One region of the Aminobacter aminovorans genome, then DNA from elsewhere that is predicted to be linked to it. Evidence: predicted binding sites of a transcription regulator. Region 1 holds the regulator's gene; the other holds the start of a gene.
What was found. The regulator HrcA, encoded in region 1, represses chaperone genes, less so after heat shock. The targets are predictions, from matches to a motif close to GTTAGCACTCNCNNNNNGNGAGTGCTAAC.
Positions count from the first base shown of each region.

Region 2: a site for HrcA is predicted at 7,337-7,365, ahead of groES (co-chaperone GroES). Genes of this name have one in related genera too.

Region 1 is NZ_UFSM01000001.1:75,346-98,227, forward strand. Features, by position in the region: gene DY201_RS00365 (ArsR/SmtB family transcription factor) at 1-85, opposite strand, end outside; gene DY201_RS00370 (DUF1127 domain-containing protein) at 170-373, shown strand; gene DY201_RS00375 (NIPSNAP family protein) at 438-824, shown strand; gene DY201_RS00380 (antibiotic biosynthesis monooxygenase family protein) at 821-1,165, shown strand; gene mbfA (iron exporter MbfA) at 1,338-2,321, opposite strand; gene DY201_RS00390 (hypothetical protein) at 2,499-2,822, shown strand; gene DY201_RS00395 (DUF2066 domain-containing protein) at 3,035-3,856, opposite strand; gene DY201_RS00400 (ABC transporter permease) at 3,943-5,085, opposite strand; gene DY201_RS00405 (ABC transporter ATP-binding protein) at 5,082-5,999, opposite strand; gene DY201_RS00410 (HlyD family secretion protein) at 6,069-7,025, opposite strand; gene DY201_RS00415 (DUF1956 domain-containing protein) at 7,022-7,705, opposite strand; gene DY201_RS00420 (CYTH domain-containing protein) at 7,785-8,261, shown strand; gene DY201_RS00425 (CHAD domain-containing protein) at 8,258-9,190, shown strand; gene DY201_RS00430 (YiiX/YebB-like N1pC/P60 family cysteine hydrolase) at 9,254-10,051, shown strand; gene DY201_RS00435 (hypothetical protein) at 10,065-10,262, opposite strand; gene hrcA (heat-inducible transcriptional repressor HrcA) at 10,287-11,357, opposite strand; gene rph (ribonuclease PH) at 11,507-12,223, shown strand; gene DY201_RS00450 (VOC family protein) at 12,234-12,662, shown strand; gene rdgB (RdgB/HAM1 family non-canonical purine NTP pyrophosphatase) at 12,662-13,309, shown strand; gene hemW (radical SAM family heme chaperone HemW) at 13,309-14,475, shown strand; gene DY201_RS00465 (low molecular weight protein tyrosine phosphatase family protein) at 14,487-14,807, shown strand; gene DY201_RS00470 (GNAT family N-acetyltransferase) at 14,814-15,287, opposite strand; partial or broken gene DY201_RS00475 (EamA family transporter) at 15,380-15,813, shown strand; gene rsmI (16S rRNA (cytidine(1402)-2'-O)-methyltransferase) at 16,030-16,929, shown strand; gene DY201_RS00485 (YraN family protein) at 16,922-17,293, shown strand; gene DY201_RS00490 (DUF3297 family protein) at 17,414-17,644, shown strand; gene DY201_RS00495 (acylphosphatase) at 17,794-18,066, opposite strand; gene DY201_RS00500 (cytochrome P450) at 18,233-19,603, opposite strand; gene DY201_RS00505 (NADPH-dependent FMN reductase) at 19,799-20,368, shown strand; gene DY201_RS00510 (response regulator) at 20,508-20,951, shown strand; gene DY201_RS00515 (PAS domain-containing sensor histidine kinase) at 21,021-22,882, opposite strand, start outside.
Region 2 is NZ_UFSM01000002.1:121,275-130,185, forward strand. Features, by position in the region: gene DY201_RS25115 (GNAT family N-acetyltransferase) at 1-383, shown strand, start outside; gene DY201_RS25120 (cation-translocating P-type ATPase) at 663-3,230, shown strand; gene DY201_RS25125 (AI-2E family transporter) at 3,274-4,386, shown strand; partial or broken gene DY201_RS25130 (VIT1/CCC1 transporter family protein) at 4,438-5,092, opposite strand; gene groL (chaperonin GroEL) at 5,174-6,805, opposite strand; gene groES (co-chaperone GroES) at 6,865-7,179, opposite strand; gene DY201_RS25145 (usg protein) at 7,868-8,110, shown strand; partial or broken gene DY201_RS29875 (hypothetical protein) at 8,413-8,595, opposite strand.

The sequences.
Region 1 (22,882 bases):
CATTCATCAGCGCGGTCAGCATGTTGGCGCGCGCCGGGTCGCCGACAAGGCTGGCGATGCGGGCGATATCAGGACCTTCCTTCATGGCGTAACTACCTCCATAGTTCGATGGTAGTCGAAGCGTTCTCGTCAGGCAATGCGTATTCTCCGACCAGACAGAGGAGTGAGCATGACGACGAAAAGCGAATTTGCCACCGCCCCGAGACGCCTGCCGCTGGGTGTGTTCGGCCGGGTGCTGGCATGCCTATCCCGCGGCTACGACAGGCATCTGCAACGGCTCGACCTTTCCGAACTGACCGACGAACAGCTCGATGACATCGGCGTCTGTCGCCGCGAGGCCGAGCGTGAAATTGCAAAACCCTTCTGGCGCTAGCACGCCACCTTGGCCGGATGCTTCGACGCCGGCCGAACTATTGCCAACATTTCCGGAGACCAAGATGACCATCACCTGCTTCATCCGCTACCAGATCGACCCGTTCGGCAAGGCGGCTTTCGAGGCGTATGCCCGCAACTGGGGCCAGGCGATCCCGCGCTGCGGTGCCGACCTCGTCGGCTACTTCGCCCCGCATGAGGGCTCGGCGACGACCGCCTATGGCGTCTACAACATCGAAAGCCTGGCCGCATACGAAGCCTATCGGGCGCGGCTCGCCGCCGACCCGATGGGCCGCGAGAACTACGAGTTCGCCCGGCGGGAGAAGTTCATCCTCAAAGAGGACCGCATCTTCCTGAAGCAGGCATCGGGGCCGCATGCGGCCCTGCATGATCCCGAAAAGTTGCAGGCGTTGCGGACAGGAATCATGCAACAGGAAAGCGTGCAGCCATGATCGCCGTCATCTTCGAGGTCGAGCCGGCGGAGGGCCGGCGCGACGCCTATCTCGGCATTGCCGCCGACCTGCGTCCGCTGCTCCAGAGCATCGACGGCTTCCTTTCGATCGAGCGGTTCCAGAGCCTGGGCGATCCGAAGCGGCTTTTGTCGCTGTCGTTCTGGCGCGACGAGGAAGCGGTGAAGGCGTGGCGCAACACCGAGGAGCACAGGCAGGCACAGATAGCCGGGCGCAGCGGGGTGTTTTCCACATATCGGCTGCGCATCGCCCATGTCGTGCGGGACTATGGACTGGCCGAGCGGGCGGAGGCGCCGGGGGATAGTCGGGAGGTGCATGGGTGAGGCTGCGATCCTTCGTGCCACCGCTCTGCCCTGCCGGGCAACTCCCCCCCCAAGGAGGGATTAGTCGCGTCCTCGACGGCCTCTCGTCCTGCGATGTTTGACCGATAGCTTTGCCACATTGCTGACCGACGAATGCAGGCCGGCCTCAGAGAGGGGGTGCCGGCCGCGCCCTTTACGCGTTGCCGATCAGCACGCCTGCAGCAAAGACCAGCGCGCCGCCGAGGACCACCTGGAAGGCGGCGCGGAGGAAGGGGGTCTCCATGTAGCGGTTCTGGATGTAGGCGATGATCCAGAGCTCGAAGAACACAACGACCGCCGCAACCATCGTCGCCGTCCAGAAATGCGGGATCAGGTAGGGCAGCGCATGGCCGAGGCCGCCGAGCGTGGTCATCAGGCCGGTGGTGATGCCGCGCTTGATCGGCGAGCCGCGGCCCGACAGCTTGCCGTCGTCGGAGGCGACCTCGGTGAAGCCCATCGAGATGCCGGCGCCGATCGAGGCGGCGAGGCCGACGAGAAAGGTCTGCCAGGTGTCGTGGGTTGCGAAGGCGGCGGCAAAGATCGGCGCCAGCGTCGACACCGAGCCGTCCATCAGCCCGGCAAGGCCCGGCTGAACATAGGTCAGGATGAACTGGCGGCGCTCGACAAGCGTCTCCTTTTCGCTGACATGCTCGGGCACGTGCTTCTGCTCAAGCTTCTGGGCAAGCGATTCATGGCTCTGTTCGGCGAGCGCGAGATCGTCGAGCAGCTTGCGGGTGGTCGCATCACCGGTGCGCTTGGACGCCTCGACATAGAAACGATAGGCCTGCCGCTCCATCTCCTCGGCCTGCTCGCGCACCTTGGCGATGCCGAGCGGCCGCACCAGCCAGTCAGGCTTGCGCTCGTAATAGCCGCGCACATGCTCGCGCCGGATCAGCGGGATGCGTTCGCCAAAGCGCTTGCGGTGCTGCTCGATGAGCTGGTCACGATGGCCATCCTCCTCCTCGGCCATGTCCTCGAAGACCTTGGCCGATTGCGGAAACTCGTCGCGCAAACCGTCGGCATAAGCGCGATAGATACGGCCGTCATCCTCCTCCGATGAAATGGCTAGAGCCAGGATCTCCTGCTCGGACAAGGAATCGAATGCGCGGCGGCCGAAGCCGAAAACACGGGACAACATCTGCGAATCTTCCAGTTTAGAATAATTCTAAACTAGGCATTCGGCGCTGGCCGGTCAATGCGCATGGGCACCTGGCGGATCTATTTGCCGCATGCCAAAGAAGCTGCGGCGACCTCCCTTGTTATAGGGAAATCTATGGTTATATAGCCTAATCTCACCTGATAACGGGAATGCACAATGGCGGCCAAGCAGCACGCGCATCACATCGACCCCAAGCCCGTGCTCGAGCTGATCGCCAGCATCGAAGCAGACCTCGCCCGCCTCAAGGGCATGCTCCAAGCGCAGCCGGAACAGTTCGACCCGGCCAACCCGCACAACAAGACCTGCGACGGCAAGCTGACGCCCGATGGCGTCGAATGCTGCTACCGTCTGTTCGACGAAGGCAAGTCGCGCTACTCGGTGGCCCAGGCGATGAAGATCTCGTTCGCGGCCGCGACCCACCGCTTCAACGCATGGCGAAAGGCAGGCGGTGAGAAACGCGTGCGGTCGCTGATGGGGTGAGGAGTGTTGGCCGCAGGCCAAGAAAAGCCAACGATTTGGCTTTTCTAACGACGAACGCCCGGAGCCATAGCGGAGGGCCGGAGGGCCAAGTCTCTTCTTCGCCAAGCGCCCCCTCTGCGGCCACTACGCGCCCACCTCTCCCTCACTTCGTGAGGCAGAGGAATCGCCAATCCCTCGCAGGCCCTGAGCGCGTCGCCTCTACAAGGCGGCCACTACGGCATCTCATGCCCCGACAGAACCTGCGCAGAACCAGAAACTCCATTGCGGAAGGCGTCGTCGAAGCCGACGCCTGAAATGCCCCAGCGCATGGCGGGCGGCGCGTCGGCGATGCGCCATTCGGCGACCCAGCCGGCAGGCTTGTTGTTCCAGACGATGGTACCGACAAGCGCCCTCTCGCCGCCGGCCATTCGAGCCAGAGTGCCGATGCGCGCCGGGCCGGCCTTTGCCAATACCGGAGCGCTGAGGCCCGCCAACACCAACTGCCGTTGCGACGGCAGCAGAAGCGGCAATGCCAGCTTGTCGGCAGCGCTGATCAGCGCTGAACGCATATCGTCGTCGCGCAGGCCAAGGCTGTCGCTGGCAAGCATGCTGGCACGACCCTTCATGTCGCGGATGCCGATGACAGCGACAAGTTTTGGACGCGTGAGCCAAGGTTTGTGGTCGAACAACTTCAGGAAGGCGTCAAGTTTTGCGCGGTCGAAGACGCAGGTCAGGTCGTGCGGACGGTCGTAGCTGCCCTGCTCGTCATGGATCGGCGTACCACTCATGCGATCGCGGAAGGCGTAGCTGGCGATCAGCTCGCCGGCATGCGCGGCCTGTTCGGCAAGGCGCTGCTCATTCAGCAGCCTGCTGTCGCCGGTGACCCGGACCACAACATCGCGCAGGCAATTGGCAAAACCGATGTCGCGGCGCTCGGGCGCGGTGCCGCTGGTGATCGTACCAACGGTATAGAGGTCGTCCGCCCTCGCTTGGCCGAGGCCAACGATGAGCAGCAGGAGCGCTGTTTGCGCGTTGCGCAGTCCGCCGCGAAGCATGTGCCGCACCTTCCGCCGGGAGCAGGCAGCCTAGCAGAGCCATGGGCGGCGCAAAAACTCATGCCGCAGGCAGCTGCAAGACCTTTTCAGTCCAGCGTACGGCGGAAGCGGAACAGCGCGAGGCCGGCAAAGCCAGCGACGAACAGGCCGAGAATGCCAACTTCCGCAGCGATCGCCGGGAATTCGGCACCCTTGAGCATGACGGCGCGGATGATGCGCAGGAAATGCGTCAGCGGCAGGATTTCGCCCAGCGCCTGGGCCCAGCCGGGCATGCCGCGATAGGGGAACATAAAGCCTGACAGCAGGATCGACGGCAGGAAGAAAAAGAAGGTCAGCTGCATCGCCTGCATCTGGGTTCGGGCAATCGTCGAGATGGTGTAGCCGAGCAGCACCAACGCCAGCACGAAGACCAGGATCGCCGACAAAAGCAGCGACAGCGAGCCGATGAAGGGGATCGCAAACAACAGCTTCGAGGCGACCAGAACGACCGTCACCTGAACTGCTCCTACGACGAGATAGGGCAAAACCTTGCCAAGCATGATCTCGGCCGGGCTTGCCGGCATGGCGAGCAGATTTTCCATCGTGCCACGTTCGGTTTCGCGGGTCAGCGCCATCGAGGTCATCATCACCATCGTCATCTGCAGGATGACGCCGAGCAGGCCGGGCACGATGTTGTATTGCGAGATGCCTTCGGGATTGTAGCGGCGATGGACGACGACCTCGAGCTGCCCCTTGGCGGTCTCGGCGGAAGCCGCTTCCATGCCCTTTGCCCTGAGCAGCGCCTGGTTGGCCACCGTGCCCAGCGTCGACACGGCACCACTGGAGGCCGAGGGATCGGTGGCGTCGGCCTCGATCAGGATCTGCGGCGCGTCGCCGGCCGCCACCCGGCGGCCGAAATCGGCGGGGATGGTGACGACGAACGCAACCTCGCCGCTGGCCATCAGCTGCTCGGCCTCGGCAGCCGTTTCGGCGATGTGGTCGAAGCGGTAGTAGTTGGTGTTCTGCAGGGCCGAGACCATGGCCCGCGTGTACTGGTCGTTGCTGGTGGCGACCAGTGCCGCTGGCAGGCCCTTGGGGTCGCTGTTGATGGCGAAGCCGAACAATACCAGCTGCATCAGCGGCACGCCGAGCATCATGGCAAAGGTGATGCGGTCACGCCGCATCTGGATGAATTCCTTGGTAAGCAGCGCACCGAGCCGCGCAAAGGAAAAGAAGCCGTTGGCGGTCATGACATATTGTCCCTGGAAGCGGCCATGAACTGGATGAAGACGTCCTCAAGGCTGGTTTCGCCCGGCGCGACGGTCACGCCTTCGCGGCTGCCGATATCGGCAAGGGCTGCCTCGAGTTTCTGCCTGTCGGAGCCGACGACATGAAGCGTGGCGCCGAAGGGGGCGACCTGCTCGACGCCGGGCCGGCCTTCAAGCGCGGAGGCGATCTGGTCGAGCCGCGGGCCCGAGACGACGAAAGTGGTCAGCCCGGCATTGCGCACGACGTCCTCGACGGTGCCCGACGCCAGCATCTTGCCATAGGAGATGTAACTGATGCGGTGGCAACGTTCAGCCTCGTCCATGTAGTGGGTGGAGACGAGCACGGTGAGCCCGCCCCGCGCCAGGCGGTGGATCTCGTCCCAGAACTCCCGCCGGGCCTTGGGGTCGACGCCGGCGGTGGGTTCGTCGAGCAGAAGCAGCTTCGGCTTGTGCATGATACAGGCGGCCAGTGCCAGGCGCTGCTTCCAGCCCCCTGACAGCGTGCCGGCAAGCTGGTTACGGCGCGTGGTCAGACCGAGCTCTTCGAGGGTTCGGGCGACATGCTCCTCGACAGGTCTGAGCTTGTAGAGCCGGGCAACGAATTCGAGGTTCTCGCCGATCGTCAGGTCCTCGTAGAACGAGAACTTCTGCGTCATATAGCCGACTTCGCGCTTGATCTTGAGGCTGTCGGTGCGCAGGTCGTAGCCCAGCACCTGGCCCTCGCCCTCGTCGGGCGTCAGCAGGCCGCACATGATGCGGATAGTGGTTGTCTTGCCCGAGCCGTTGGGCCCGAGGAAACCGACGATCTCGCCTTCGGCGACGGTCATGGTGACATGGTCGACGACGGTCTTGTCGCCGAAGCGCTTGACGAGGTTGGTGACTTCGATGGCGTTCATGGGTGCCGTAGGCAAGGCGGTAAGTGAATAGGGCAATAGGGCCGCAACGCGCCGGCCTGCCCCACTGCCTTACTCCCCTGCTCCCTTCTCCAGTGCCACATCGACGATCTGGCCCGGCTGCAGCGCCGAGCTGGCATCTTCGGGGCGGGCCTCGACGAGATAGACGAGCTTCTGCCGGTTCTCGAGCGAGTAGATCACCGGCGGGGTGAATTCAGGATCGGGCGAGACATAGCTGACCTTGGCGGTGAGCCCGTCGGCGCAGCCGTCGCAGCGCACGGCGAGCCGGGTGCCGACATGGACGGACGAAAACGCGCTTTCCGGGATGAATAGAGTCAGCTTGACCGCACCGTCGGGCAACACCGACAGCACCGGCGATGACGGGCCGGCGGTGTCGCCCGCGTTGCGGATGACATCGTCGATGCGGCCGGCGGCGGGTGCGGTCAGCGTGCGCTTGGACAGGCGCCACTCGGCCTGGCCGAGCGCCGAGCGGGCTTGCTCGACCTGCTTTTCGGCGGCCTTGATCACCTCGCTGCGGGCCGGCAGGCGGCCGACGGCGAGATTGGCGGTGGCCTGGCCAAAGGCCGCTTGGGCGACCTCGAGCTTGGTCGTCGCGTCGTCGAGCTGGGCCTGGGTGGCAATCGAACGTCGGGCGAGATCCTGGGTGCGGGTCAGGCTGCGCTGGGCATCGTCGGCCTGGGCCTGGCTGGAGCGCACGGCTGCCTCGAGGGCGGCGATCTCGTCGGGACGCTTGCCGATCTTGAGGTCGGCGAGCTGTGCCTCTGCCTGGGCAAGGGCTGCCTCGGCCTGGGTCACCGCGATCCTGGCATCGCCGCTTTCCAGCGTGACGACGGGCTTGCCTGCCTCGACGCGGTCGCCGCGGCGGACAGAAACAGTTTCAACCTGGGCGACCTCGATGGGTGCGAGCTGGACATAGTCGCCCTCGACATAGCCAACGGCCAGAGGCGCCGGGCCGGCGCAGGCCGAAAACAGCTGTGCGGCAAAGGGGATGGAACACAGAACACTCATGGCTTTCCTGCCTTTCGCGCGGCGATGATGGCCGCGACGTTTTCTTTGGCGATGCCGATGACCTGGCCGACCTCGGCGGGGCCGATGTCGGCCCATCCCATCCGGCGCAGCACGGCGGCGCGGGCGATGCGGAAGTAGACGACCTGGCCGATCATCATGAAAACGCTGATCCTGACGCGCTCGCTGTCGGCCTCCTCGCCGGTGGCGGCGGCCCAGAGCTGGCACAGCCTGCGATGCACCGGCTCGAAGACGCCGGTGTAGATACGGTCGAGCGCATCCGTCGGCGTCGACAACTCGCGCAGCACGAACTGGACGATCTCGCCAGCCTCGGGGCGGGCGACCATGAAGCCGACCATGCGCTCCACCGCAGCATCGATCTGGGCTTCGGCCTCTGCGGGCGTGACCGCCTGCGGCAGGGCCAGTCCGGCATTGCCAAGCGCCTGGCTGGCGATCGCCTGGATGGTCGCTACAACATGGTCGGCGGCGGCCAGCCTCAGGCCTTCCTTGCCGCCGAAATGGTAGGCGATGGAGCCGATATTGGCGTTGGCGGCGGTGGCAATCTCACGAGTGGAGGTGCCGTCGAAGCCCTGGCGGCCGAACAGTTTCAGCGCAGCCATCACCAGCGCCATGCGGGTGGCGTCGGCTGCGGAGGCATTTTGTGGGGTCTGTGTCTTGTTCATGGCTAAAGATTTAATCAATCGATTGATTAAAGTCAAATGAAATCTTGCGCGGGCTGCCGGGCCGCGCTTTATTGGCGCCATGGCCAAGGAAGTCGAACGTAAGTTCCTGGTGAACGGACAGGAGTGGCGGAGCCTTGTCGAAGGCAGTATCCGCATCCGGCAGTTCTATCTCGCATCGAATACGGGCCGCTCGGTGCGGCTGCGCATCTCCGACGGCGAGGTTGCGACGCTGACGCTGAAGTTCGGCTCCAGGGGGCGTGTGCGCGACGAATTCGAGTACCAGGTACCCCTCGCCGAAGCCGAGGAGATGATGGTTTTCGCCATCGGCCGTGTCATCGAGAAGACACGCCACCATGTTAGCCATCGTGGCCGTCTCTATGAGATCGACGTTTTCGGCGGCGAACTGAGGGGGCTGATCATCGCTGAACTTGAGACGCCGGAGGATGTTCCGGCATCCGAACTGCCGGCTTGGATCGGCCGCGAGGTGACCGGCGATCCGCGCTACTACAACGCGTCGCTTGCCCATGGCGACGACGTTCCGGAGGCCGTTGCATGAGCTTTCGCATCGATCCGCGTCTGGCGCTTACCGGCGAGGTCCGCCGTATCGCCGGCGAAGAGATCGAGAAGATCGCCGCCCATCTCAACGCCGCCCGCGACAATCCCGACAAGGGGCTGCACAGAGCCCGCAGGCGACTCAAGGCGCTGCGCGCGCTGCTGCATCTCGTCTGGCCGGGCGACGAGGCCTTCTGCCGCACGGAGAACGACCGTTACCGCGCCATTTCGGCGTCGATTGCCGGCCCACGCCAGGCCACTGCACTGATCGAAACCATCGACCGGTTGGCCGAGGATTTCGCCGAGAACGCCGCCCATGCCGGCCTGGCCACGATCCGCACCATGCTGGTGCGCCATCGCGCCCAAGCCGCCCACACCGAAGCCGGGCTGGACGCATTGCTCGACACGGCAATCGCCGAATGCCAGGCAGGTTTTGCGGCACTGCAGACACTCAGCCTGCCCGACCTGCCGGAGAATGCCGCCGACGTTTTGGCAGACGGAGCGCTGGCGACGCTCAGGCGGGCGCGCAAGGCGCTGCAGCAATCGCGCGAGCGCGGCGCAGCCGATGATTTCCATGACCTGCGCAAGGCAGTGAAGCGGCATGCCGCGCATTTATCCCTGCTGCGGAAACTGTGGCCCTCGCCGGTCAAGCCGCGCCGCGAACGTGTCGAGGCGCTCGGCGAAAGCCTGGGTGAGTTGCATGACGTGTTCGTCATGCGCGCACTGATCGAGGCCGGCGAAGCACCGTTCGACGGTCCGGAGCCAAAACATCTGGTCAGGCTGCTCAAGCGCGCGGAAAAGGCGCTGCGCAAGCTGTGCCTCGCGGACGCCGCCGAACTGTTCGAGGACAAGCCGAAGCGTACGGTGCGGAGGCTGGCCAAGAAAGCCCGCGACGACCTCGGCGGAACCATGGCGGATACCGAAGCCGACTAGCTGTCAGTCCGGCATTTGCCCCGCTGGCATCGCCGGCCCGGCTCATGGTACGTCCTGTGCGTCATGACGCAAAAGACCGACACCCTGCTCGACCGTCTCGGCCGCTGGCTTGCATCCCGGCTGCAGGTCGAATCCTCTGGTTACGAGCCCTACACGCCGTCGGACCCCGACACGCTGCGCCGGACGCTGGAACCCGGCGACATCCTGCTGATCGAAGGCAACCAGCGCATTTCGGCCGTCATCAAGTATCTGACGCAGTCGACCTGGTCGCATTCGGCACTCTATATCGGCGACGCGCTGCCGGAGCCGACGGACGGATCGGAGCGACCGCGGTTGATCGAGGTCAATCTCGGCGAAGGCTGCGTGGCCGTGCCGCTGTCGAAATACCGCACCTACAACACCCGCATCTGCCGTGCCAACGGCCTCTCACCCGAGGATCGCGACCACGTCGTCAGGTTCATGGTGCAGAGACTCGGCCTGAAATACGACCTCAAGAACATCACCGACATGCTGCGCTACTTCGTTCCGCGGCCGCCGGTGCCGGTGCGCTGGCGTCGCCGCATGCTGGCCTTCGGTTCGGGCGACCCGACGCGGGCCATCTGCTCGACGATGATCGCGCAGGCCTATGGTGAGATCCGCTACCCGATCCTTCCCGAGATCACCCGCGCCCCCGGCCGCGCCTCGGCGCAGTCGACTTACATGCGCCAGGAGATCATGCACATCCGCCATCACTCGCTGTACACGCCGCGCGACTTCGACCTGTCGCCCTATTTCCGCATCGTCAAACCGACGCTGGAATACGGCTTCGACTACAGGCAAGTGACTTGGGGTGAGCAAGACAAGGCTGGCAACAAGGCGTGATTGCCCCGTCTGCTCACTCTTCCTGTTCGGAGAAGTCGTCGTCGAGACGCTTTTCCAGGTCGACGAGATCCTTGGGCAGCGGCAGGCCCTGCGCGCGCAGCTCGCTCAGCTTCTCGCGCAGCTGCTCCTGCAATTCGTGGGAATCCTCCGGCTGGTTGACCATTTCCTGGAGGAGGACCGCTATCTGGGCCTTGATCTGTTCGAGCGCCATGGTCTGATCCTCCGTGGTTTCAGCTCACCTCAGCATGCGCGAAATCAGTTGCGCCGTATAGTCGACCATCGGCACGATACGGGCATAGTTGAGCCGGGTCGGGCCGATGACGCCGAGCGCACCGACGACGCGCGCGTCTTTGTCGCGATAAGGCGCGACGACGAGCGACGAACCGGACAGCGAAAACAGCCGGTTCTCCGAGCCGATGAAGATGCGCACGCCCGAGCCTTCCTCAGCGAGGTCGAGCAACTGGATCAGCCCGTCCTGGGTTTCCATGTCCTCGAACAGGTGCTTGAGCAGCTCGATGTCGGCCTGGGCGGTGACGTTTTCGAGCAAATTGGCGCGGCCGCGCACGATGAGGCGCGCCGGCAGGCCGCTCTCGGCGCCGGCCCACACGGCGAGCCCCTTTTCGACGAGATCCTGCGACAGCGTGTCTAGCGCTGCCTTGGTCTCGTCCTTGATACGGGCGATCTCGAGCCGGGCTTCGGCCAGCGTGCGGCCACGGATATGGGCGTTGAGGAAGTTGGAAGCCTCGTGCAATTGCGAGACGGTGACACCGAGCGGCAGCTCGACCACGCGGTTTTCGACGTCGCCATTCTGCGACACCAGCACGGCAAGCGCCTTTGTCGGTTCGAGCTGGATGAACTCGATGTGCTTGAGCGCGACCTCGTTCTTGGCTGCGAGCACGAGGCCGGCGCCGCGCGACATGCCCGACAGCATCTGGCTCGCCTCGGTCAGCATGTGCTCGAGCGTGGCGCCCTCGCCCGAAGCCTTGACCTGGGCCTCGATGACGCGGCGCTCGTCGTCGGACAGATCGCCCAATTCCATGAAGGCATCAACGAAGAAGCGCAGCCCCTTCTGCGTCGGCAGGCGGCCGGCTGAGATGTGCGGCGCATAGACGAGACCGAGATGTTCGAGGTCGCTCATGACGTTGCGCACCGTGGCCGGCGACAGCGATGACGGCAGCATGCGCGACAGATTGCGCGAGCCAACGGGCTCGCCATCCCTGAGATAGGAATCGACGATGCGTCGGAAAATGTCACGCGACCGCATGTCGAGCGATTGCAGCGTGGGATCGGGTACCGCTTTGGTCATCTGCTTCATGGTCTCCGTCCAAAATGATATAGACCGCATGGCCGCGAACACAACAGCTCCAGCGGCGGAACCGGTTTTCCTTTGCGCTGGTCCTGCCATGGAGCTACAAGCCGGCAACAATTTCCGATTTCGCCATAGAAAGTAGCCGTATGCGCCCCTCCAAACGCCAGTTCGACGAAATGCGCGCCATCTCCTTCGAGCGCAACATCTCCAAGCACGCCGAAGGTTCGTGCCTGGTCAAGTTCGGCGACACCCATGTCTTGTGCGCGGCGAGCCTGGAAGAAAAGGTGCCGGGCTGGATGCGCAACACCGGCAAGGGCTGGGTGACGGCTGAATATGGCATGCTGCCGCGCTCGACCGGCGAACGCATGCGCCGCGAGGCTTCTTCCGGCAAGCAGGGCGGCCGCACGCTGGAAATCCAGCGCCTGATCGGCCGCAGCCTGCGCGCCGTCGTCGACATGGGCGCGCTCGGCGAGCGCCAGATCACCGTCGACTGCGACGTGATCCAGGCCGATGGCGGCACCCGCACGGCCTCGATCACCGGTGCCTGGATCGCGCTCTATGACTGCCTGCGCTGGATGGAAGCGCGCCAGATGGTCAGCGTCGACAAGGTGCTGAAGGACCATGTCGCGGCGATTTCCTGCGGCATCCATGACGGCCAGCCGGTCATCGACCTCGACTATCTCGAGGATTCCTCGGCCGGTACCGACGCCAATTTCGTCATGACCGGCAAGGGCGGGATCGTCGAGATCCAGGGCACCGCCGAAGGCACGCCGTTCTCGGAAGAAGAGTTCCTGCAGTTGATGGGCCTCGCCCGCAAGGGCATTGCGCGTCTGGTCGACCTGCAGAAGATGGCGGTGGGCTGAGGCACTCGCCATGCGGCCCTCGGCGATCCTCGAATCTGCGCTCTACGTCACCGACCTCGATGCCGCGGAAGTGTTCTACGGCGAGGTGATGGGGCTGGAACGGATCGCCAAGGTGCCGGGGCGGCATGTGTTCTTCCGCTGCGGCCAGGGCGTGCTGCTGTTGTTCAACGCGGAAGCGACCAGACAGCCACCGAGGCCCGATGCCACGCTGCCGGTGCCGCCGCATGGCACATGCGGCCAGGGGCATCTGTGCTTTGCCGCGACTGCCGAGGAAGTCGAACTTTGGAAGACGCGGCTCGAAGGCAAAGGCATTGCCATCGAAGCCGATTTCGAATGGCCCTCCCCCGAGAAGGACATGAGGGGCGGCCGTTCCATCTATTTCCGCGATCCGTCGGGCAATTCGCTTGAGATCGCCGAGCCGAAACTATGGGGCCTTTGATGCGCAAGCTTGCCGACAATGAAATTGTGATCGCCAGCCACAATGCCGGCAAGCTGCGCGAATTCGCCGAGCTGATGGCGCCGTTCGGCATCGGCGCCAAGTCTGCCAAGGAATATGGCCTGCCCGAACCCGACGAGACCGGCACCACCTTCGAGGAAAATGCCTACATCAAGGCGCTGGCCGCAGCGACCGCGACCGGCCTGCCGGCGATGTCGGACGATTCGGGCCTTGTGGTCGACGCGCTCGACGGCGCGCCCGGCGTCTACACCGCAAACTGGGCAGAAAAGCCGGACGGCACGCGCGACTTCGCCATGGCGATGCAGCGCACCGAGGACGCCCTGCAGGAGCGCGGCGCCAAGGCCGCCGAGCAGCGCACCGGCCGCTTCGTCGCCGTCATCTGCCTGGCCTGGCCCGATGGGCACGCCGAATATTTCCGCGGGGAGGCCGAAGGCAATCTCGTCTGGCCGCCGCGCGGCGAAAAGGGTTTCGGCTACGACCCGGTGTTCCTGCCCGAAGGCTTCGACAAGACGTTCGGCGAGATGAGCGCCGAGGAAAAGCATGGCTGGAAGCCAGGCCAGGCCGACGCGCTGTCGCACCGGGCCCGCGCCTTCCAGAAATTCGCCCGCGCCATGCTCGGTTCGGCCTGATGGCGTTTGCGTCGCTCAGCCGCGACCCCGGCTTCGGCGTTTATGTGCACTGGCCGTTCTGCGCGGCCAAATGCCCTTACTGCGACTTCAACAGCCATGTCCGCCACCAGCCGGTGGACCAGGAACGCTTTGCCCGCGCCTTTGCCACCGAACTCGCAAGCATGCGCGCCCGCACCGGGCCGCGCGAGGTGACGAGCGTGTTCCTCGGCGGCGGTACGCCCTCGCTGATGCGGCCGGAGACGGTGGGCGCCGTACTGGAAGCCATCGCCGCCAACTGGACGATCGCTGATAACGCCGAGATCACGCTCGAGGCGAACCCATCGTCGGTGGAAGCAGAGCGCTTCCGCGGCTATCGCTCGGCCGGCGTCAATCGCGTGTCACTGGGGGTGCAGGCGCTGAACGACGGGGATTTGCGCTTCCTCGGGCGGCTGCACAATGTCGAGGAGGCGCTGCATGCCATCGGCCTGGCGCGCGAGATCTTTCCGCGGCTGTCCTTCGACCTGATCTATGCCCGGCCGGGCCAGAAGCCTGAGGATTGGGCGGCGGAGCTTAAGCAGGCGATCGGCTATGCCGTCGACCATCTGTCGCTGTACCAGCTGACGATCGAGGAAGGCACGCGCTTCTTCCAGCTCTACAATGCCGGCAAATTCGAGATCCCGGACGGCGAACATGCCGCCGAGCTGTATTCAATCACGCAGGAGGTGACGGCGGCGCATGGCCTGCCGGCCTACGAGATTTCCAACCACGCCAAACCAGGCGCCGAGAGCCGGCACAACCTGACCTACTGGCGCTACGGCGAATATGTCGGCGTCGGCCCCGGCGCGCATGGGCGCTTCCTGGAGGACGGAACGCGCATCGTCACCATCGCCGAGAAGCTGCCGGAGCGCTGGGTCGAACTGGTCGAGCAGCAGGGCCACGGCGTCGTTGGCGGCGAGACGCTGAACCGCTCCGAGGAAGCGGACGAATTCCTGCTGATGGGCCTCAGGCTTGTCGAGGGCATCGATCTCGCCCGCTACGAGCAGCTTTCCGGCAAGTCCTTGTCTTCGGCGCGGCTGTCGATCCTGCAGGGCGAAGGGCTGGTGGCACCGATCGGCAATTCGCGCCTGCGCGCGACGCCGGAGGGCATGATCGTGCTCGATGCCGTCGTCGCTGATCTGGCGCGGTAGCGGAGGCTGCGGTGAAGAACGTGCTCTTCGTCTGCAGTCAGAACAAGTTGCGCAGCCCGACCGCCGAGCAGGTGTTTGCCACCCGCCGCGACATCGAGGTCGATTCCGCTGGTACCAATCATGACGCCGAGAACCCGCTGACGCCGGAACTTGTCGCCTGGGCCGACTTCATCTTCGTGATGGAAAAGACCCACCGCACCAAGCTGCAGAAGAAGTTCGCCAAGGCGCTCAAGGCGCGCGTCGTCTGCCTCGACATTCCCGACGACTACGCCTTCATGGACCCGGCGCTGGTCGCGCTGCTGGAAGAGCGGGTGCCGAAGCACCTGCGCTGAGCCCGATCAGGCCTTCCGCTTCAGCGAAAACACGTTGAGCCCCTCGACGTCTTCCTCGATGCGCTGCCAGCCGAGCCGCTCGTAGAAGGCGGAGACGGCGGGTTTGGCACAGAGATAGGCAGTGTCGAAACCCTGCAGGAACGCTGCTTCCGCCCCGGCCTGGACAAGTGCTGCGCCGATGCCGGATTTCCTGGCGGCTTCATCGACCCAGACGGCGGCCACCCATGGCGAATATTGCGGCCGCGCTTCCAGATCGCTTTCGATCAGATGGGCGGTGCCGAGGAAGGTGTCGCGGTCATGGGCGACGAGCGCCTGCGGCAGGCCGGTCGAAGCAAAATTCTCGTCGACAAGTCCCCGGATGAAGGCAAGTTCATGGCCGTCCTGGCGCCACCAGGCATTCCAGATGCGGACGGCAACGTCGCCAGCAAATTCCGGCCTGTCGCGAAGATCGGAGATCGAATAGGTCTTGTGCGTCGCCATGGTGTCAGCCTGATTTCGAAGACTTCAAGCGCCGGGTACAGCATGCGCAAGCAACTATCCAGCAGCCAAGAGATCAGAACAAAGGAGCCAACATGAACACCGCAGTCGCATCCTGGCAGCTCTGGGCGGTGCTTTCGGCCATCTTTGCGGCACTGACGGCGATCTTTGCCAAGGTCGGCATCGAGAACATCAACTCGGATTTCGCCACGCTGATCGGGTGGTGATCCTGCTAGTGCTGGCTGGAATCGCGGCCGCCACCGGGCAAGCGCAGGCGCTGGATTCGATTTCGGGGAAGACTTATGCCTTCCTGATCCTATCGGGGCTGGCCACGGGGGCGTCCTGGCTTTGTTACTTCCGCGCGTTGAAGCTCGGAAATGCGGCGCAGGTGGCGCCGATCGACAAGCTAAGCGTCGTTCTTGTCGCGGTGTTTGGCGTCATTTTCCTTGGCGAGAGACTTGGCACGGCGAATTGGCTCGGCATCGCGCTGATCGCGGCGGGGGCGGTGCTGGTCGCCACCAAGGCGTGAGGGTGGTGCCGCCTTGGTGGCAGCGTCGAGGCGGGAGATGAAGGCGTCGAAGCGATAGGGCATGGCCGGTACGATTGCCTCTGTTCACGAATCGCTATGTTCCGATCCGCGGCGGCGATTTGCTTCCCGCACTATGGCAAAGCCATGGCAGAATCGATCACATCCTTTTGCAAGCGGGGCCCGGCCATGCCAATGAGAGGGTGAAAGCGAGGCGGCGTGCAGAACAACGAAAACAAGCGGGTCTATGTCATCGGCCAGACCGAGATCGCGGCGAGGCCGCTGACGCCGGCGCTCTATCTGGTGGCGACTCCGATCGGCAATCTAGGCGACATCACGCTGCGCGCGCTTGAGACGCTGGCCGGCGCAGATCATGTCGCCTGCGAGGACACGCGGGTCACCCGCGTCTTGCTCGACCGCTATGGCATTCGCCAGCGGCCGACCGCCTATCACGAGCACAATGCCAGCGAGGCCGGGCCACGGCTGATCGAGGCGCTGGAGAACGGACGCAGCGTGGCGCTGGTATCGGACGCCGGCACGCCTTTAGTCTCCGATCCGGGTTTTCGCCTTGTCGGGCAAGCGCAGGAGCGCGGCATCCGCGTCGTGCCGATCCCCGGCGCTTCGGCGGTGCTGGCCGCGCTGACCGCCTCGGGGCTGCCCTCGGACGCCTTCTTTTTCGCCGGCTTCCTGCCGGTCAAGGACGGGCAGAAGCGGACACGGCTCGAAGAGGTCAGGGCCGTGCCCGGCACGCTGATCTTTTTCGAATCGCCGCGCCGGCTGGCCGATACGCTCGAAGCGATGGCCGAGGTGCTCGGCGCCAGGCAGGCGGCGATCGGGCGTGAACTGACCAAGGCCTTCGAGGAAATCCGCACCGGCACGCTGGCAGAACTCTCGGCGCACTATGCCGAGGCCGATACGCCGAAGGGCGAGATCGTCATCTCAGTCGCGCCGCCCGAGGAGCGGACCGAATCTGCCGACGACGTCGACAAGCTTTTGCTGTCGCTAGCCAAGGAAATGCCGGCGTCGAAGGCGGCGGCGGAAGCCGCACGCATGACCGGCCAGCCGAAGCCTGCGCTCTATCGCCGGTTGCTGGAGCTCAGGGAAGGATCCGGTGACTGAGCGGCTCGCCCGGCAGAAGGCACATAGCCGCGGCCACCGCGGCGAATGGCTGGCCGCGCTCGCGCTGATGCTCAAGGGCTACCGGATCGTCGCCCGGCGCTACAAGACCAAGCTTGGCGAGATCGACCTGATCGCCCGGCGCGGCGACTTGGTGCTGATCGTCGAGGTAAAGGCGCGGAAAACGCTGATCGAGGCGATGGACGCCGTCGCCTACGGTTCCGAACGCCGCATCGAGGGCGCCGCCGATCTGTGGCTGGCGCGGCAGCCCGACTACGGCAAGCTGTCGGTACGTTTCGACATGGTGGCGGTGCTGCCACGGCGCTGGCCGGTGCATGTCGAGAATGCCTTCCACGGCAGGAACTGAGCATCGTACGATCCGTTAGGCCTTTACGCCTGCGGACAATGCCCTTAACAGGCCTCGCAAAGCCTGCGATGCGGGCGATCGAGGTTCGCGCCGAGGGCGCCCGAGTTACTGGAGATGGCAATGTCCCTGCCCGACCGCCTGAGCAACGACCCGCGCAGCCCCTTTTTCAACGCCGAGGCGCTGCAGGCGGGCGTCGGCATCCTGTTCAACGGCAAAGAACGCCAGGACGTCAGCGAGTATTGCGTCAGCGAAGGCTGGGTCCGCGTGCCGGCGGGCAAGTCGAAGGATCGCTACGGCGAGCCGATCACCATCAAGCTCAAGGGCACCGTCGAGGCTTTTCCGAAGCCTTGAGGCAACTGCGCGGCGAAGGCCGCCGGCAAGCACCCACTCCGGTTCGCTGCGCGAACCACCTCTCCCCCTCGACAGGCGGGACAGACGCGCTGCCCTGCGACCAGCGGTGCATTGGCGCGAAAGCTCTCGACCTGGCGGGTGGGGTCAGGTCAGCCGGTGATGTTGAAGCCAGCCGCTGCCGGATCGGCGGGCTCGGGCACGACACTTCCGACGTGAGCGCCGGGTGGCCCCTGCCAACATGCCTCGAGCATCGAGGCGACTGCTTCTTCCGGACCTGAAATCAGCGCGGTGACGGATCCGTCACGCTCGTTGCGAACCCAGCCATTCAGGCCGAGACGCCTAGCCTCGCGCTGTGCCCAGGCGCGGAAGCTGACGCCCTGGACGCGGCCGGTGATGTGGACGAGCACGGCACGATCGTTCATCTTGGCCTCCAAGCGGTAGCCAGTCCCCTTTTGGGGGATGTCTGGGGCGGGGATCCCAACGCACCGCGTCTCGCTACGACTGCCCCCACCCTTTGTACCTCCCCGCAAGGGGAGGAAGGGCTTTAGCAAGCATTACGCCTACCCATTCTTCGACAAGCTCAGATGCCTAGCGCCGCGTCACCCGCATCGGCAGGCCGCCCTGGGGCTGGGTTGTCAGTTTCTGGACCGGCCATGGCTTGGTTTCGGCGACGGTGTCGAAGCGGAAGCGCGAGAGCAGGATGGCAAGGGCGATGATGGCTTCCTGCATGGCAAAGCTCATGCCGATGCAGACGCGCGGGCCGGCACCGAAGGGCAGGTACTGGTAGCGGTCGATCTTGTCCCTGTTTTCGGGATGAAAGCGCTCTGGCAAAAACGCATTGGGCCGGTCCCACAGCTTGTGGTGGCGGTGCACGGTCCAGGGCATGACCAGCACCTGCGCCTTGCGCGGAATCTTGAAGCCCTTGTACTCGTCCTCCGCGATCGGTTCGCGGTTGATCGAGGGGGCTGGCGGGTAGAGCCTCAGCGCCTCTTCGAAGGCAGCGCGGGTGAGCGGCATGCCATCGAGCCATTTCACCGGGTCGGGCTCGCGGGCCAGCACCTCGTCGATTTCCTGCTCGACGCGGTCGCGCTCCCAGGTCGCTTCGGCGAGGCAGTAGATGGTCCAGCCGAGCGCACGCGCCGTGGTCTCATGCCCGGCGCCGATGAAGGTGATGATGTTGTCCTCGATCTCCTGGCGCGACAGGCCATCGGGGCCTTCGGCACGCAGCAGAAGCGTCAGGAAATCCTCGGGAGCGCCGTCGGGATTGCGGGCCAGCTTTGCGCTGCGCATCGCCACCGTGTCGGTGACGATCTTGCGGAAATAGGCCATGGTCTTGCGGCCCCGGATGCGGGTGAGGCGCGGCAGCCATTCCGGCGCGCGCAACAGGTCGAGCGGGTCGACACGACCCATGGTCTCGAACAACCGGTCGATTTCATGGGCGAAGCTGCCGGCCTCGCCCGCGATCTCACCCGAAAACAGCGTCTCGGCCAGGATCTCGTAGGTCAGCATGGTCATGTCCTGGGCGACATCGACAGTGCCTGTTACGTCGTCGTAGCGTTGGACGAAATCGAGGGTACGGGCCAGCATCGGCTGGGCGAAACCGAAGATGTGGCGCGGCGTAAAAACAGGCGCCATGGCCTTGCGCGACCGCTTCCAGACGTCGCCCTCGGCGGTCAAGAGCCCATCGCGCAGGATTGGACGCAGGATCATCTGGCGGACGGTCGCCATCTTGTAGTTTCTGGCGTTGTCGACCAGCACGTGGCGGATGAGCCCCGGATCATTGGCAATGACCAGCGGGCCGCCGACACCGTTCACCGAAATCCAGGGTTCGTTGTAGGATGGCTCACCCCACAGTTCGAGCGGGTTGCGGTAGACGATGCGCATCATCTCCAGCGTCGACGGCGGCGTGGTGCGCGGCGTCGGCGCGGGCGGGACGAAGGGTTCAGGTCTGGTGTCCATCAACTTTGCCTCATCGGGTGAATGTAGGCATCGAGAGTGCGCGCGTCCATGTGGCCGAATTTGTCGATGACCGAGATGTGACCCAGTCACCCAAAGGTGCCTTCTTGCCACGGGAGGGTTCGGGCGACTATTTGCTGACAGTCACCTTTTGATACCACCTCCACCTACCCCCTAAACTGCCCAAGGACTGAAATCTTGAAACACCAGCTCAACATCGTTGTGGCCAGCACCCGCCCAGGCCGCGTCGGCCCTGTCTTCGCCCGCTGGCTCGATGCCTATGCGCGCGAGCACGGCAAGTTCGAACCCGTCATCACCGACATCGAGGCATTTGGTCTGCCCATCTTCGACGAGCCCAAGCACCCGAGGCTCGGCCAGTACGAGAACGAACACACCAAGAAATGGTCCGAGGCGATCAAGGCCGGCGACGCCTTCGTGTTCGTGACGCCGGAGTACAATTTCTTCGCCGCGCCTGCGCTGGTCAATGCCGTCAACTACCTGGCGCGCGAGTGGAACTACAAGCCGGCGGGCTTCCTGAGCTATGGCGGCGTTTCGGCCGGTCTGCGCGCCGTACAGTCGGAAAAAATGCTTTTGACGACGCTGAAGATCATGCCGATCCCCGAGGCGATCGCCATTCCCGCGTTCACCCAGCATCTCCAAGAGAACGGCGAGTTCAAGTCGAACCCACTGATCGACGACAGCGCCAAGACGATGCTCAACGAGCTGTTTCGCTGGAGCGAAGCGCTGAAGCCGCTGCGTGTCGGCTGACCACATCGTCCAGGACCACAGCTGAGGCGACGAACACTGTCTTTGCGGAAATTCAACCACCTGGCATGCAACCTATCCCTGTCGGTGACGTTTGGCCCATGCAACCAATCAACAGGGAATACACGTGTAGAGTAACATGATGAACTGCAAGGTGATGGTGGTCGAAGACGAGATCTTCGTTGCCACCGAAATTGAAAGCATGCTCGAAGAGCTAGGACACCAACCGATTGGCATCGCCATGGACTCGGCGAGCGCCCTCGATCTGGCGCAGCATGCCGAGATAGCGCTTGTCGACCTCAATTTGCGGGATGGCCCTACCGGCCCTTCGCTGGGCAAGATTCTTGCCGAACAGTTCGGTGTGACGGTGCTGTTCATCACCGCCAATCCTTCGCAACTGGGCGATGGCGTTCCCGGCACGATCGGCGTTCTGCCCAAGCCGGTGATGGACGAAGAATTGTCCGAGGCGGTCCGATATGCAGTGGCGCGCCGACACCGCCTTGCCGCCGATCCGCCAACACGGCTGAAGCTTTTTGGAGCGGATAATTGCAATGACCGCGATGACGGGTTTGGCGTAACCGCCTGACGGAAGCGCGACGACTCGACACCATTAGGGGCGCTCCGGCCGAGGCCGTTGCGCTCCTTTGTCGTCATTCTAGCGCCGCAGCGTTGCCGAGCGGTTGAGCTGTGCTGCCGGCACCGTCAGCTCCACTTCGAGCCCATCTGCGTTCCAGCGCCGGCGCAGCGTGCCGCCAAGCTGGCCCTGGACGCTCAGCGTGATCAGGCGACTGCCGAAACCTTCGCCGGCAGGCGGACCCGACACTGGCGCGCCACCCGTCTCCTTCCAGACCATGCGATAATTGTCGCCGCTCAGAACGGCGTCGATGACCACGCGGCCATCGGCCTCCGCCAAGGCGCCATACTTCGCCGCATTGGTGGCAAGCTCGTGAAAAAGCAACGCAAGCGGAGTGGCCGCGCCGTCGTCGATGGTGGCGTCATCACCGTGAAAGGCGAAACGGCCGGACTGCTCGCCGACATGTGGCGCGAGCAGAAGCTCGACCAAGGCGCGCAGCGAAGACTGGTTGTTCTGCGGCCGAGATGCCTGACTGTGCGGCCGGACGAAATCATGCGCCTTGCCCATAGCGCTGATGCGCTGTCTGAGTTGATCGGCCAGGGGCTTGATGTCGGGATAGGAGCGCGCCGACAGGCTGATGATTCCATTGAGCACCGAAAAGATGTTCTTGATGCGGTGGCTGAGTTCGTGCGCGACGATCTCGCGCTCTTCGGCAACCTGCTTGGTTTCGTGGATGTCGGTGCAGGTGCCGAACCAGCGGATGATCTCGCCGGCCTCGTTGCGAATGGCCAGCGCCCGGCCCAGCGTCCAGCGATATTCGCCATTGGCGTGACGCAGCCGGTACTCGATCTGGTAAGGCTCGCCGGTGGCGAGCGAATGGCGCCACAATTCCCAGGCGCGATCCTGGTCGTCGGGATGGAACATCCCTGCCCATCCCTCGCCATCCGTCGAGCCGAGCGGCATGCCGGTGAATTCGTACCAGCGCGCATTGTAATAATCATGGAAACCGTCGGGCCTGGTCGACCAAACCATCTGTGGCATGGTGTCGGCAAGTGTGCGGAAGCCAGCCTCGCTTGCCGCCAGTGCCGCCTCGACCGCCTTGCGCTCGGTAATGTCGATGACGACGCCCGGCAGACGCGGATTGCCGCCACCGGTGTCGAAAAACTTGCCCGTGGCCAGAACCCAGCGGATTGCGCCTTCGCCGTCGACAAGGCGATACTCGGCCCGAAAACCGCCGCGCTTGGCGATTGCCTCGTCGGTCTTGCGCGCGACAAAGTCCCGGTCGGCGGGATGGATGCGCCTGAAGAAGCCTTCAGCCGAAATGCCCTGTTCGGCTTCGGCGAGGCCGACGCCGAACATCTCGGCGAAACGCGCGTCGGCTGTGACGATCCGGCTGGTCAGATCGAGTTCCCAGGCCCCGACGATGCCCGAGGCCTCGAGCGCCAGGGACAGGCGCTCCTCGCTGCGGGCAAGCGCCTTTTCGGCACGTACGCGCTTGGTGGTTTCAGCCAAGATGGCAAATGCGCCGACCGCCTCGCCGTCGTCGTCGAGCAACGGACTATAGTCGAGCTCGAGCCAGACGCGTTCGGCGGCACCATTGCGCCACAGCACGAGCTCCTGATCCTCGTAGGTCAGCGTTTCACCTTCGAAGATGCGATCGATAACGGTACGGTTGAACTGCGCGACCTCGGGCCAGCTGTCGAAGACCGACGTGCCAAGGCACGCCGGATGCCGGGCGCCCGCGATGTCGCGGTAGGCGTCGTTGTAGATCATCACGCCCTTGCGGCCGATGAGCAGGCACATCGGCATTGCCGATGCCAGCATGATGCGGATCGTCATCCGTACGACTGCTGGCCAGGAACCGATCGGACCGATCGGCGTAGACGTCCAGTCCAGGGCCTCGATGAGCCCGGCCAGCTCACCTGAAACGATCGGATTGGAAA
Region 2 (8,911 bases), on a different contig from region 1:
TGGCGATATGCCTGAAACAGACCGGTCAGGTCATCGGCGATCTGTTCGGCGGCGCCGGAGAGGAGGAGGAAGACGGGAGCACCTCGGTCGGCTGGCACCTCAACCCGCAGTTCCGCGGCCAGGGAAATGCGTTCGAGGCCGCAAGAGCCCTGCTCGACCATCTGTTCCGGGCAAAGGGCTTTCGCCGACTTTATGCCTATGTCGAAGACCACAAAAAACCCTCACAGCGCCTCTGCGAAAAGCTGGGCATGCGACGAGAAGGTCTGTTCATCGAGTTCGTATCGTTCACTAATGACGATGCGGGCAATGCGATCTACGAAAACACCATGCAATACGCCATCCTGCGTAGGGAATGGATGACTTTGACGGCTTCGTTCGCATAACGCTCGCGTGATGGGCAGAAGGCAATGATCGGAGCCTCAATCTGACGGTTTGCGATGAATCAAAGCCCGGCCCGTCCATTGGGTTAAAAACGCTTGCGGCCATCTGGCCGCTGTTTGGACCGAAGCGAAATCCGATGAAACTCATGACACGTCTCTCGCTGACTACGCAGCTGAGGGTGCTCTCACGGATCTGCGGCTCCCTATCCTCCTGTCGCACTGAAATAGCGCCTGTGAGAGCTGACCATGACATTGGCTGACAGTCCGCCAGAAAGAGTTGACATGCCCCAGCCTATCGCGACGGCCGATCCGTTTCCCGGCCTTTCAGAGGCCGAGGCACAAGCCCGGCTGGTTGCCGAAGGGTTCAACGAACTGCCGAGGTCCACACAACGTACACCGTTGCGGATTGCATTCGAGGTCATTCGCGAGCCGATGCTTGCGCTCCTGTTTGGCGGCGGCGTTGTCTATCTGCTTCTGGGCAATCTGGAGGAAGCGCTGATCCTGCTGGCCTTCGCCACGATGTCGATCGGCATAACCATCATACAGGAGACACGCACCGAGCGTGTCCTGGAGGCGCTGCGTGATCTCACCAGTCCCCGCGCCCTGGTCATACGCGCTGGTGAACGCAAGCGCATCGCGGGTCGAGAAGTCGTCCGGGGCGATGTCGTCGTGCTTGGCGAGGGCGACCGGGTGCCTGCCGATGCCACGCTCCTGCAGAGCCAGGACCTTCAGAGCGACGAATCGCTTTTGACTGGTGAGTCCGTGCCGGTTCGGAAGATTGCCGCCGACAGCGCCTCGCCATTGACCGAACGTCGGCCAGGCGGCGACGACCTGCCTTTCATATTCTCGGGTTCGCTGATCGTTCGCGGTTCGGGTATAGGAGAAGTCTGGGCGACGGGGCCACGAAGCGAAATCGGCAAGATCGGCCACTCGCTGAGTTTAATGGAGACAGAACCACCGCGATTGCAGGCACAAATGCGGCGCGTTGTCCGTATTTTCGCAATGGTCGGCGGCGCGGTCAGCGTCGTCGCGGTCCTGCTTTACGGGCTTCTGCGGGGCGGATGGCTTGACGCCGCGCTGGCAGGCATCGCGCTCGGCATGTCTATGCTGCCGGAAGAGTTTCCCGTCGTGCTGACGATCTTCATGGCCATGGGTGCGTGGCGCATATCGCAGGCGCGCGTCCTGACCCGCAGGGCCGCCGCGATCGAAACCCTTGGTTCGGCGACGATCCTTTGCACCGACAAGACAGGCACGCTCACCGAGAACCGGATGACGATTGCCGAGCTTCGGACGGCGGATGGAAAGTCGTTTCGGATTGCGGACAAGCCGACCGCCGATCTGCCGGCGGCATTCGCCGATCTGGCAGAAACTGGTGTGCTTGCCAGTACCGAGATTCCTTTCGACCCCATGGAGATCGCATTTCACAAACTCGGCAAGGAACGACTGTCCAAACGCAAGATTCTGGACAAACTGGATTGGGAACTGGTCCGCGCCTATCCGCTTCGACCCGGTCTACTGGCGATGTCCAATGTCTGGCAATCAACAGGCGGCAAGGACAATTCGCTGATTGCGGCAAAAGGAGCGCCGGAGACGATCGGAGCGCTATGCCATCTGAACGCAAAGGATCTGAAGGCCTTGCAGGGTTCGGTCGAAGCCATGGCGGCCGAGGGGTTACGTGTGCTGGGCGTGGCCCGTGTGTTTCATCGCGGCGACGCCTTGCCAGAGACGCAACACGATTTCAAATTTGAGTTTCTCGGGCTGGTCGGCCTGACTGATCCACTGCGCGCGAGTGTCCCCGATGCCGTAAACGACTGCCGTTCGGCCGGCATCAGGGTGATGATGATCACCGGCGACTACCCGGCAACCGCCAAGGTGGTCGCGCGCCAGGCCGGCCTCGACGCCGAAAGCGTGGTGACCGGCAGCGAGATGCAGTCGCTCAACGACGAAGAGTTGGCGCTGCGTGTCAAAACCGCAACCGTGTTCGCGCGCATCATGCCCGAACAGAAGCTTCGTATCGTCACCGCGCTGAAGTCGAATGGTGATATCGTCGCCATGACTGGCGATGGGGTCAACGACGCACCGTCGCTGAAGGCAGCCAATATCGGCATTGCCATGGGTGGCCGTGGTACCGACGTTGCCCGCGAAGCGTCGGCGATCGTCCTGCTCGACGACGATTTCGGTTCGATCGTCAAAGCCGTTCGGCTTGGCCGCCGTATATTCGACAATCTGCGCAAGGCCATGGGGTTCATCTTCGCCGTCCACGTGCCGATTGCCGGTCTCTCGCTGCTGCCGTTGCTGTTTGGCCTGCCAATCCTGTTCGGGCCGATACATATCGCCTTTCTGGAGATGGTGATCGATCCGGTGTGTGCGCTGGTCTTCGAGGCCGAAACCGAGGAAGACGATGTGATGCGCCGTCCGCCTCGCAACCCGGACGCTCCATTGTTCTCCGGCGCCTTGATCGGATGGGGACTTGTTCAGGGGACGCTGGCCTTCGCATTTCTCGCGGGCATATACCTTGTCGCCCTGAAGCAGGGCATGGCCGAGAACGAAATCCGGGCGCTGATTTTTTTCTCGCTGGTGCTGACAATCGTGGGGCTGATTTTTGTCAACCGCTCCTTCAGCGCATCGCTTCTGACCGCGATCATCAGGCCCAATCGATCGCTCATTTTTGTTGTCGTGGTCGTCGCTTCAACGCTGGGCGGCACACTTCTGTGGCCGTTCGCCACCAGTCTCTTTCGCTTCGGGCCGCTGCATCTCAACGATCTGGCGGTGACGTTTGCGGCGGGATTTGCCGTGTTGGCATGCCTGGAGTTGCTGAAGCCACTCTGGCGCAGGCACCTGAAGGGCTAGAAGCAGATTCTATCAGCCGACACCAGTAGTCGTTGGAGATGAGATGGTCGTTAGCAAAGGTTGGAACGTGAAGGAAGCTCCAGGCAGCGACAGAATGAACGCCGAAAATCCGCGATCTCGTGGAAGCCATTTCAGCACGCTTGTGTTGGCAGCCGCTTCGATCGTTGGGATTGTCGTCTGCGCGCTGTTGGCTGAGCCATTTTTGGGCGCGATCACATGGGCAATGGCACTGGCAATCCTCTTTGTCCCTCTCCATGCCAGGGTCGAGACAAAACTGAAACATCCCAACCTCGCGGCATTGGCTTCGGTTCTGACCATAGTACTCCTTGTCGTTGTCCCGACAGCCTTTCTTGTAGAACGCCTGGTCGAGGAGGCTGCTTCTGGGGCAGCCTCCATCCGAACCCGGGTAGCGGATGGAGAACTCCAACGCTTCTTGGAGGCCCATCCCGGCATCGCGCCTATTGGGAAGTGGATAAATCAACAGATCGATCTGCCGTCGATTTTGGCGAGCCTTGCGACTTGGCTGAGCAATGCCGGTGCAACGTTCGTGAGGGGCTCTGTGTTGCAGGTGGCGGAAGTTCTGCTGACGTTTTACATGCTTTTCTATTTCCTGCGTGATCGCAACGCAGTCGCGCGCCTGCTTCATGATTGGATGCCGTTGGTGAGCGCCGATACCGAGCGACTGTTCCAGCGGGTGTTCGATACCGTGCACGCGACGGTATACGGGACGTTGGCGGTCGCCGCGGTTCAGGGTTCTTTGGGCGGGCTGATGTTCTGGATGCTCATGTTGCCGACGCCCCTTCTTTGGGGCGTGGTGATGAGCCTACTTTCCGTCGTGCCAGTGCTGGGTGCGTTCATCGTGTGGATACCAGCGGCAATCCTCCTGCTGCTTGATGGTCACTGGGCCAAGGCCCTAATTCTCGCGGCCTGGGGTGGCATCGTTGTAGGCGGCATCGACAATGTCCTTCGTCCGATGTTTGTGGGAACCCAACTGAGGCTCCATACGATTCCCGCTTTCATATCGATGATAGGTGGGCTCGCCCTGTTCGGCGCTCCCGGATTCATACTCGGACCCCTGGCTGTTACAGTGACGATGCTCCTGGTCGAGGTATGGGCTGCGCGTGATAAACTCAACAATCGCAAGCAACAGGAATGACCAGTGCGGACGTGCCCTGCGGTCGGCAGCTCGGGACAAACGCACGGATAGCTACCAGTCGCATCCGGACCGGCGGGCGGCCCGCCGCTTACACCGCGGTGCCGCCAGCACGCCGATGCCGGCAGTGAGCGCCATGGCAAAGGCACCCCGGAAGGTGACGCGCAGCGTTGCGCGAAGGATGTTGGCGCCGATGGCGCCCAGCAGAGCGAGGAAAAGCAGAGACGCCACCGAACACCCCCATCGCCGGCATGGAGACCGGCGAAATCAGCACCATGAGCAGAGGCATCGCCGCGCCCAAGCTGAAGGCCGCCGCCGAGGTCAGCGCCGCCTGGATCGGGCGCGCCGTGGTCATTTCGGAGATGCCGAGTTCATCATGGGCGTGCGCGGCCAGTGCATCCTTGGCCATGAGCTGATCGGCGAGCTGGCGGGGCCAGACCCGTCTCCAGCCCGAGCTTGACGTAGATCAGCGCCAGCTCCTCTCGCTCGAATCCGGGCTGGGTCCTGAGTTCCTCGCGGTCACGGTCGAGGTCGGCAATCTCGGTGCCCGACTAGGAGCTGACCGAGACATACTCGCCGGCGGCCATCGACATGACATCCGCGACTAGACCCCTTTACCGGCGACGAGCATCTGCGAAGTCGGCGCGGCGGCCGACACAACGCCGACGATCAGGCTGGCGGTCGAGACGATGCCGTCAAAAATATGGATACCGGATGTTTATGGCATCCTCCGAAATCGGTCTGACAGACGCCCACTCCCGATCAGGGAGTGGGCAGCTTAATCTAGATCTCAGAAGTCCATTCCGCCACCGCCGGGCATTGCGGGAACTGGCGCATCCTTCTTCGGCTTTTCGGCCACCATCGCCTCGGTGGTGACGAGCAGACCGGCGACCGATGCGGCATCCTGCAGAGCGGTGCGCACCACTTTGGCTGGGTCGATAACACCTTGGCTGTAGAGATCGCCGAACTCGTTGGTCTGGGCGTTCCAGCCCCAGCCGAACTCGTTCTTCTCGCGCAGCTTGCCGACAATGATCGAACCCTCAGCACCGGCATTCTCTGCGATCTGGCGCACCGGGGTTTCGATGGCACGCCGCACGATTTCGATGCCGGTCTTCTGATCGGCATTGTCGGTTTGCACTGCATCAAGCGCTTTTGCTGCCCTCAGCAACGCGACGCCGCCACCCGGCAGCACGCCTTCCTCGACCGCTGCGCGGGTCGCATGCAGCGCGTCGTCGACCCGGTCCTTGCGCTCCTTGACCTCGACCTCGGTCGAGCCGCCAACACGGATGACGGCAACGCCGCCGGCGAGCTTGGCCAGCCGCTCCTGCAGCTTCTCGCGGTCATAGTCGGAGGTGGTCTCCTCGATCTGCGCCTTGATCTGGGCGACGCGGCCCTGGATCTCCTCCTTGCGGCCGACACCGTCGACAATGGTGGTGTTCTCCTTCTCGATCACCACCTTCTTGGCGCGACCCAGCATCTGCAGCGTCACATTCTCCAGTTTGATGCCAAGGTCTTCCGAGAAGGCGGTGCCGCCGGTAAGGATAGCAATGTCCTCCAAGATGGCCTTGCGGCGGTCGCCGAAGCCCGGCGCCTTGACGGCCGCGACCTTGAGGCCGCCGCGCAGCTTGTTGACGACCAGTGTGGCGAGCGCCTCGCCCTCGACATCCTCGGCGATGATCAGCAGTGGCTTGCCCGACTGAACGACGGCCTCCAGCACCGGCAGCATGGCCTGCAGGTTGGAGAGCTTCTTCTCGTGTATCAGTACATAGGGCTCATCCAGCTCGACCCGCATCTTGTCCTGGTTGGTGATGAAGTACGGGCTGAGATAGCCACGGTCGAACTGCAGGCCCTCGACCACTTCCAACTCGGTCTCGGCGGTCTTGGCCTCCTCGACGGTGATGACGCCCTCGTTGCCGACTTTCTGCATCGCCTCGGCCAGGAAGCGGCCGATCTCGGCGTCGCCATTGGCGGAGATAGTGCCTACCTGGGCGATCTCGTCGTTCTTCGTCACTTTGCGCGCGTTGGTTTTCAGTTCGGCAACGATTGCATCCACCGCCTTGTCAATGCCGCGCTTCAGGTCCATCGGGTTCATGCCGGAAGCAACCGCCTTGGCGCCTTCCTTGACGATCGCCTGGGCTAGAACGGTTGCGGTCGTAGTACCGTCACCGGCAAGGTCATTGGTCTTCGAGGCCACTTCGCGGACCATCTGCGCGCCCATGTTCTCGAACTTGTCCTCAAGCTCGATCTCCTTGGCGACGGTGACGCCATCCTTGGTGATGCGCGGCGCGCCGAAGGACTTGTCGATAACGACATTGCGGCCCTTCGGACCGAGCGTCACCTTCACCGCATTGGCCAGGATATCGACGCCGCGCAGCATCCTCTCGCGGGCTTCGGTATGGAACTTTACTTCCTTAGCGGCCATTGGATCACTCCTTCAAGTTTAGGCAGCTTTCGTTGACTGATGGACATTCGAAGAAGCCGTCAGGCGGCCTTCTTCAGCGTGGCGGTCTGCTCGATCACGCCCATCACGTCGCTTTCCTTCATGATGACTAGGTTCTCGCCGTCGAGCTTGATCTCCGTGCCGGACCATTTGCCGAACAGGATGCGATCCCCCGCTTTGACGTCGAGCGGCTGAAGCTGACCGGCATCGTTGCGCGCGCCGGACCCGACAGCGATGACTTCGCCTTCCTGCGGCTTTTCCTTCGCAGTGTCGGGGATGATGATGCCGCCGGCCGTCTTTTCGTCAGCTTCGATGCGGCGGACCAGGATACGGTCATGCAATGGACGGAACGCCATGTCGTTCTCCTTCAAGGACAAACAGATTTAGAGGTTCTTCCGCACCGGATCAGCAATATCGGCTCGATGCGGAGCGCCGCGACCCTTCATCAGGCATCGCACGCGCATATCGAGCTAGTTTTGCGTCATTGCGGTTTCAAGAGGTCATTCCAAAAATTTTGGCACTCACCGGGAGAGAGTGCCAATATGCTGTTATCATGCAGCTATTTCGTCTGAGCGAAGGATTTCCCGCTTGAATTTTTGCAGCGGTTCAACAAAATCCTCCGAGTCTGGCTCGCACCTGCGCAGCCGCAACTTAAATGCAATCCGAGGAGTTTTTTTGCGGACGGAGGCCACCGATGAACCGACAGAAGCTCTCGTCGATCATTCCCTCTCTCGTGCCGGAAAAATCCGACCTTTCGCTTGACCGCCTGCTTACGCCGGCGAGGCCTTCAAGCTTCCCCATGACGTGCTGAGTAACCACATGCTCTACCTTCAAGAAAAGCCTCCCATCCTGGGCTTCGGACGCCTGCGCGGTGGAATCGATGCCGGCATTGCGCCAGCCGCCGAATGCCCGGCGGCAAATCTCAGAACTGAGCGGTCATACGGATCTGGCGACCGCCCTCATATTTTGGACCGGCTGGATGCATGATCGCAAGAGAAGGAGAAAAGCAGGGTGAAGACGGTTAGCAGGGAATTCCGCCTGCAGATGGATGGCTACGGCCTGACGACGGCCGAGATTCACTACCATCTTCCAGATCACCCAAGCCTATTGCAGCTCTATGTCTGGCAGGACTACGACCTCGCGCCTGAGTTTCCTGAACTGAAAGGTTTTCTGGACTACTGGGAGCGTGAGCTGGAGGGCCCACTCCATTCCGTGCGCGTCGCCCATCATCGCCTCATCAAGCCCTCGGAGTGGCGCGCCGTCGACGGCATCATAGCAAGACACTGAAAGATGCTATTCTGCTTCGTTGGTGGCCCGTGGGAGGTCTTTAGTACACACTGGCTAGACGCTCTGGCACCGGCTTCTGACTTCAGGCAGAAGGTTAAATTCCAAGCGCGATCTGCTTAACGCTGCTGATTACCAGTCCATGGCATTTAGCCTCGCCCCCCGCATTTTCACTGTTATGCCAAGTTTCAGCCTTCGCTGAAGAGGTTGACTAGTTTCAATAGCTGGATACTCAGATGTCCCTGCCGAGACCCTACCGAAATCCGAGTCCTTCATGAGGGCATCGACCTAAATACTACGCCCGCTCAACGCTGGCTGCGAACGCGTGTGGCGTGCGTAGTGTGGGTACGATTTACCAAGCCATTGCCACGTCCGCTTTCAATAGGATCGGCTCTCGATCCAGTATGTATTGGCACGGCCTCCACACGCAGATAACCGCTCAGGCCGGTTTCCTGATGCTCGTTCACATGGCGGTGGAACGCCCAGTCGCCAGGGTTTGTCGGCTACCATGCCACCTCCATCGAGATCGAAAACTCTCGCAAGGGGACCTGTGAGCCGACCTGGCTGTTTGCCGCGCAGCGTCATCCTTCGTTTTCTCCGAGATGAGCCGTCTTTAGAAACGATCGATGCACCGCCGGTGCGGAGCGGCGCCGGCCACAAATGGGCCTCGGCGTCGTCAGCCGTTGCGTGCTTTACCGACACCAGACGGCGCGGCATCGGCAGATGAGCAATTCATGGCGTAGAGTAAAGATCACGGGTGCGCTTTTGACTACACCTTGCGCTTTAAACCGCACTGCCTGTCGT